3 regions of the Kutzneria chonburiensis genome follow, and region 3 is predicted to be linked to each of the others. Evidence: riboswitches for the same ligand, from Rfam matches in the RefSeq annotation. Region 3 holds a riboswitch; each other region holds the start of a gene.
The links. Region 3 has a riboswitch for glycine ahead of gcvT (glycine cleavage system aminomethyltransferase GcvT). Riboswitches for the same ligand answer to the same signal wherever they lie in the genome.
Positions count from the first base shown of each region.

Region 1: linked by a shared signal. The riboswitch ahead of M3Q35_RS28615 (L-serine ammonia-lyase) and the one ahead of gcvT (glycine cleavage system aminomethyltransferase GcvT) in region 3 are both predicted to bind glycine.
Region 2: linked by a shared signal. The riboswitch ahead of gcvP (aminomethyl-transferring glycine dehydrogenase) and the one ahead of gcvT (glycine cleavage system aminomethyltransferase GcvT) in region 3 are both predicted to bind glycine.

Region 1 is NZ_CP097263.1:6,302,319-6,304,577, reverse strand. It holds gene M3Q35_RS28620 (glycoside hydrolase 5 family protein) at 1-884, opposite strand, end outside; glycine riboswitch at 951-1,042, shown strand; gene M3Q35_RS28615 (L-serine ammonia-lyase) at 1,180-2,259, shown strand, end outside.
Region 2 is NZ_CP097263.1:1,050,692-1,052,950, reverse strand. It holds gene gcvP (aminomethyl-transferring glycine dehydrogenase) at 1-1,144, opposite strand, end outside; glycine riboswitch at 1,189-1,300, opposite strand; glycine riboswitch at 1,304-1,397, opposite strand; gene M3Q35_RS04965 (MerR family transcriptional regulator) at 1,485-2,051, opposite strand.
Region 3 is NZ_CP097263.1:6,605,225-6,607,483, forward strand. It holds gene M3Q35_RS30135 (hypothetical protein) at 1-198, opposite strand, end outside; gene M3Q35_RS30140 (helix-turn-helix transcriptional regulator) at 471-1,094, shown strand; glycine riboswitch at 1,172-1,266, shown strand; glycine riboswitch at 1,268-1,357, shown strand; gene gcvT (glycine cleavage system aminomethyltransferase GcvT) at 1,388-2,259, shown strand, end outside.

The DNA.
Region 1 (2,259 bases), 300 kb from region 3:
AACCTGCGGTTCACGTCGTGCGAGCACCACCAGGTGAGGCCCCAGACGTTCTTGCAGGTAGCGACGTTGCCAATCGTTTGCTCCGCGTACTCCACGGCGTGCTCCACCGGGATGTGCGGGGCCGGCGCGCCCACCTCCTGCACCCAGATCACCCGGTCGGGCGTGCCGTAGGCACGGGCCAGCTCGGTGCCGTACTCGGCCAGGTGATGGATCTCCGTCGACTGCGGACCGTAACGACGGGCCGCGTTCAGCGTGAACACCCAGGGGTGGACCGTGGTCATGGCGCCCTTGGTCGCGCTGGCCAGCGGGGTGAACGGGTGATCATCGACGTACCAGGCGTCGTCGAAGGCCGAATGGCAGTGCGGATGGTCCGGGTCGGCCTCGTCGACCGTGGCCAGCAGCTGGTCCAGCCAGAAATCCACCTCGGCCGGCGTGCACGGGTTGTGGGCCACGAGATTGTTCATCTCGTTGCCCAGCGTCATGCCCAGGAAGTTCGGCTCCGGGCGCAGCGCCGTCGCCAGCGTGCGCAGCAGCAGCGCCTGGCCCTCGAGTACGTCGGGATCGGTGAAGACGTTGCGGTGGTGCCAGGTCTGGGTCCAGGAGGGGTAGAAGTCGAAGCTCGACAGGTGGCCCTGGATGCCGTCCACCGTGACGTCCAGGCCCGCGTCGGCGGCGAGCCGGACCATGTCCAGCAGCTGCTCCACCGCCTTCTCCCGGACCACGCCGCGGTTGGGCTGGAAGACCGACCAGATCGGGAAGATCCGCACGTGGTCGAGGCCGAGGCCGGCCAGCTGGTCCAGGTCGCGGCGGATCGAGTCCGGCTCGAAGTCCAGCCAGGTGTGCCACCAGTGCTTGCTCGGCGTGTAGTTCGCCCCGAACCTCATCAGCCGCTCCCCGGTTCGTTTACAGTGAGAGCCAACAATTCCACACAGGCCGCGTGCCTTCGGCACACAGCCCGGTCGGGAGAGCCCTCGGATTTCTCGGGGCGCCGAAGGAGCAAGCCTCCCCGCACACTCTCAGGCAACCAGACCGGCCGGGCGAGGCAACTCTGGAAAGCAGCGTGCGCGGTCGTGCATGCCACCCACGGTGCAAGCCGTCGCGGTCGTGACGGCGAAGCTCTCAGGTCCCATGACAGAGGGGGAGCCTTCCGCCTGCTTCTCCCATGCCCTGGAGTCCGTGATGGCCATCAGCGTTTTCGATCTCTTCTCGGTGGGGATCGGTCCCTCGAGCTCGCACACCGTCGGGCCGATGCGCGCCGCCTCGATGTTCGTCTCCCGCCTCCGGGCCGGTGGGGTGTTCGACTCGGTCGCCCGGGTGCACGTCGAGCTCTTCGGCTCCCTCGGCGCGACGGGTCATGGTCACGGCAGCCCCAAGGCCGTCATGCTCGGTCTTGAGGGTTCCCAGCCCGAGCTCTGCGACCCCACCGACGCCGACGACCGCGTGGCCGGCATCCGCGCGTCGTCCCGGCTGGTGTTGGGTGGTTCCCGGGAGATCGAGTTCGTCGAGGACACCGACCTCGTCATGCACCGTCGCAAGCAGCTTCCCTTGCACCCCAACGGCATGAGCTTCGCCGCTGTTGATGCCGACGGTGCTTCGCTCGACTCCGCCGTCTACTACTCGGTGGGCGGCGGCTTCATCGTCGACGAGACCGCCACCGGGACCGACCGGATCAAGCAGGACTCCACCCCGTTGCCCCATCCTTTCCTTTCGGGCGACGAACTCCTCGCCCGTACAAGGGAATCCGGGCTCTCCATCAGCGATGTCATGCTGTCGAACGAGCAGTCCTGGCGTTCCGAGGCCGAGGTTCGCTCGGGTCTGCTGCACATCTGGCACGTCATGCAGGAGTGCGTCGAGCGGGGCTGCACCGTCGAGGGCACCCTGCCCGGCGGTCTCAAGGTCCGTCGCCGGGCCGCTGACCTTCGCCGGACCCTCGCCGCCGAGCACTTCGCCACCGATCCCCTTCGGGTCATGGATTGGGTCACCCTCTTCGCCCTCGCCGTCAACGAGGAGAACGCCGCCGGCGGTCGCGTCGTCACCGCCCCCACCAACGGCGCCGCCGGCATCGTCCCCGCCGTGCTGCACTACTACTCCCGCTTCGTCCCCGGCGCTTCCGACGACGGCGTCGTGCGTTTCCTCCTCACCGCCGGCGCCATCGGCGTCTTGTTCAAGGAGAACGCCTCCATCTCCGGCGCCGAGGTCGGTTGCCAGGGCGAGGTCGGCTCCGCCTGCTCCATGGCCGCCGCCGGTCTCGCCGAGGTG
Region 2 (2,259 bases), 4.9 Mb from region 3:
GGCCGGCGGCCAGCACGGTGGCCATCCGGTGCGCCCGGGTGGCGATGGCCTTGAGGCCGTCGGGGCCGTGGTAGACGGCGTACATGGAGGCGATCACCGCCAGCAGCACCTGCGCGGTGCAGATGTTGCTGGTCGCCTTCTCGCGGCGGATGTGCTGCTCACGGGTCTGAAGCGCCAGCCGGTAGGCCCGGTTGCCGTCGGCGTCCTCGCTCACGCCGACCAGACGGCCGGGCAGCTGCCGCTCGAAGCCCTTGCGCACGGCCATGTAGCCGGCGTGCGGGCCACCGAAGCCCATCGGCACGCCGAACCGCTGCGTCGTGCCGACCACGACGTCCGCGCCGATCTCGCCCGGGGCACGCAGCAGCGTCAGGGCCAGCAGGTCGGCCGCGACGACCGCGGAGGCGCCGGCCGCGTGGATCTCGGCGATCACGGACTCGTGGTCGCGGATCACGCCCGAGGCGCCCGGGTAGGACAGCAACGCGCCGAAGAAGTCGCCGCCGAGGCCGAGGCCCTCGATGCCCTGGGACAGGTCGGCCACCACGATCTCGATGTCCAGCGGCTCGGCCCTGGTCTCGATCACCGCGATGGTCTGCGGCAGCGTGTCCGCGTCCACGACGAACTTGTTCGACTTCGACTTGCCGGCCCGGCGGACCAGGGTCATCGCCTCGGCCGCGGCGGTCGACTCGTCCAGCATCGAGGCGTTGGCCACCGGCAGGCCGGTCAGGTCGCCGACCATGGTCTGGAAGTTGAGCAGGGCCTCGAGGCGGCCCTGGGAGATCTCCGGCTGGTACGGCGTGTAGGCGGTGTACCAGGCCGGGCTCTCCAGCACGTTGCGCAGGATGACGCCCGGGGTGACCGTGCCGTAGTAGCCGAGGCCGATCATCTGGGTCATCGGCCGGTTGCGGTCGGCCAGCGCGCGCAGCTCGGCCAGCGCCTCGACCTCGGTGGCCGGGGCCGGCAGGCTCAGCGCCAGCGCGTCGCTGCGGATGGCCGACGGCACGGCCCGCTGGGCCAGCTCCTCCAGTGAGCCGACGCCGATCACGTCCAGGATCTTGCCCAGCTCGGCGGCACGGGGACCGACGTGGCGGTCGGCGAACGGCGTGCCGTGCTCGAGCGCGGCCAAGGGAATGCGGTCAGTCGTCATGCGTCGAGCCTCCGGGGGCAAGCGGGCGCGGGCCGTTGCCCTCCCCTCTGTCCCCGCCCGTGACGGGCACCTGAGAGCTTCACCCATGCTGCGTCTTGTGGACGCGGCGCGGGCTTGCACCGTCGGCGGGGCGCTTGCGCGCCCACTTTCCAGAGGCGTCTGTCCCGTACGGTCCTTGGGCCTGAGAGGTTCCGGGGAGGATTTGCTCCTTCGGCGCCGGACCTCGCGGCCCGGACTCTCCCGCACGGGATGTGCGACTACGGGCGTGAGTTTACCCCGGCCGGGTTACGAGCCCCAGAGCTGAGCACGGCGTGTCATCTCGATCACGTCCGGTGCCGGCTCAGCCGGTGCGGCGGGCCCGCCTGCGGCTGGTCAGCTCGTCGTCCTCCTGCGGCTCCAGCACCAGTCCGTCGGCCCGCTCGGCCTGGAACTCGTGGATGGTGCCGCTGATCTCCCGCATCGCCCCGCTGACCGCGATGCCGAACACGCCCTGGCCGCCTTGCAGCAGGTCGACGACCTCTTCCGGCGAAGTGCACTCGTAGACCGTGGTGCCGTCGCTGAACAGCGTGATCTTGGCCAGGTCGGCCACGCCGCGACGGCGCAGGTGGTCCACCGCGACCCGGATGTTCTGCAGCGAGACACCGGTGTCCAGCAGGCGTTTTACCACCTTGAGCACCAGCAGGTCCTTGAACGAGTACAGCCGCTGGCTGCCGGACCCGTGCGCGCTGCGGATCGACGGCGCGACCAGCTCCGTGCGGGCCCAGTAGTCCAGCTGCCGGTAGGTGATGCCGGCGATCTGGCACGCGGCCGGCCCGCGGTAGCCGACGAGCTCGTCCGGCACCGACGCGTCCGGGAACAGGGCACCCTGTTCACCGGCGCCGGACCTGGCGGGCGCACCCTCGACCACGACAGCCTCCCCTCGACCGGCCTGACGACCGGCGACCGGAACCGACGGTCCTCCGTCCGGGGAACCGCCGGTCACAAGGTCGCAACGATGGGGGTTCACACCGTCACGACCAACTCCCCTCTGACGGTAAGTCCGCCCATGGGACGGGTCAACGCGACGCGCGGGGCGGCGAAACCGTCATGTGGAGGTGGTCGTCACGGTGACGACT
Region 3 (2,259 bases):
GTGTAGATGGACAACCGCGAAGGCGACCGCACGGGCCACGTCGGCACAGCGGCCCTCGGCCAGCCAGTGGCGGGCGGCGGTCATGAGCTCGTCGGACAGGTGGCCGGCGCAGGCGGCGAGCACCTCGGCAAGTTCGGGCAATCGTGCCCGTTCGGCGCTGGTCCGGGAGAGCGTGGCGGCGGCATCCTCGACGACCAACAGGCTCCTCCTGCTCGCGCGGGGGACTGCGGCCAGCCTACTGGAGACGATCCAGGGTCAACCAAGAACTTGCCAGGCCGAGGGGCCAGGAGTGTGCCCGAACGCGACGTTCCGGTGCCCGTTCTTACCTTGTCGCGATCGCCCGATCGGGTGGACTTCGAGAAAACCGCAGGTCAGGACTTTCTCTACGACATGGAGGCGTCGTGAAGATCCTCTGAAGAAGGTCGTTGCACAGTGTGTTCCTGGGGGTACACAGCGGAGGAGGACACACCATGGACAGAGTGTGGGTAGCCGTACATGCGGGCGATCCGATCACCCTGGCCGGGGCGATCAGCTGCCTGCGGGCGCGGGCCGAGCTCCAGGTGGTTCCGGAGCGCAGACTGTCCGAGGCTCAGGTGTTCGTGGTGTGCGCCGACGCGGTCAACGCCGATGTGATGGGGTTGCTGCGGCGGACCGCCGAGTCGACGCCCGTGAAGATCGTGCTCGTCACCGACCGGTTCCACGACGCCGACCTGTTGGCGGCCGTGGAATGTGGCGTCGTCGCGGTGCTGCCGAAGGCGGCGGCCAGCGGTGAGCGTCTGGTGCACGCCGTGCTGGCGGCCAAGCGGGGCATGGGGGACATGCCGCCCACGCTGCTCGGCTCGCTGCTCGCGCAGGTGGAGCGGCTGCACAAGGAGGTGCTGCGGCCCAACGGCCTCACCGCCTCCGGGCTCGCCCCGCGCGAGATCGACGTGCTGCGGCTGATGGCCGAGGGCTGGGACACCGCCCAGATCGCCACCAAGCTCTCCTACTCGGAGCGCACCGTGAAGAACGTGGTCTACGCGGTGATGAACCGCCTCGGCCTGCGCAACCGCCCGCACGCGGTGGCGTACGCCATGCGGTCGGGTGTGATCTGAAGGGGTAAGACGCTTGAATCTTGACCGTGCCGGCCACCTCCAAATACGGTGGCCGGCACAAGTACATTCTCGCTGTTCAACACCGTGCGGGAGAGTCCTGTCGATCTCGGGCAGGCGCCGAAGGAGCAAATCCTCCCCGGAATCTCTCAGGCACCCCTACCGCTCGGGACAGGCGACTCTGAAAAGCAGGCGTGCCCATCGCGCCTCGCCCAAGGGGAAAGCCGGCTCGCCGGTGAAACTCTCAGGCTTATGACAGAGGGGGAGGCTCACTCCACCACACGAGGGGTCTCCTGATGGGCACCGACATCCGCCGCACGCCACTGCACGACGTGCACGAGCGCCTCGGCGCCAAGTTCACCGACTTCGCCGGCTGGCAGATGCCGCTGCGCTACACCGGTGACGTGGCCGAGCACACCGCCGTGCGCACCGGCGCCGGCCTGTTCGATCTCACGCACATGGGCGAGATCCTGCTGTCCGGTCCGCAGGCCGGGCAGGCCCTCGACTACGCCCTTGTCGGCAACGCCTCGGCGATCGGCGTCGGCCGCGCCCGCTACACCATGATCTGCGACGACAGCGGCGGCATCCTGGACGACCTGATCGTCTACCGGACCGGCGAGCAGGACTACCTGGTGGTGGCCAACGCCAGCAACGCCGCCCTGGTGGCCGGCGAGCTGATCGACCGGGCCGAGGACTTCGACACCGAGGTCCGCGACGCCTCCACCGAGTACGCGCTGATCGCCCTACAGGGCCCGCGCTCGGTGGGGCTGTTGGCCCCGCTCACGCCGACCGACCTGTCGACCGTGAAGTACTACGCCTCCTACCCCACGACCGTGGCCGGCCGCCCGGCGCTGCTGGCCCGTACGGGCTACACCGGCGAGGACGGCTTCGAGCTGTTCGTGGCCCCGGACGACGCCGAGGCGGTGTGGGCCGCGGTGGCCGGCGCCGGCGACGTCCTCCCGTGTGGACTGTCGTGCCGTGACTCGCTGCGCCTCGAGGCCGGCATGCCGCTCTACGGCAACGAGCTGAGCACCGACCTCACTCCGTACGCCGCGGGCCTCGGCCGTGTGGTCAAGCTGGACAAGCCCTCCGACTTCGTCGGCCGCGCCGCGCTGCAGAAGGCGTCGGCCGAGACGCCGGCCCGCAAGCTGGTCGGCCTGGTCTCCGA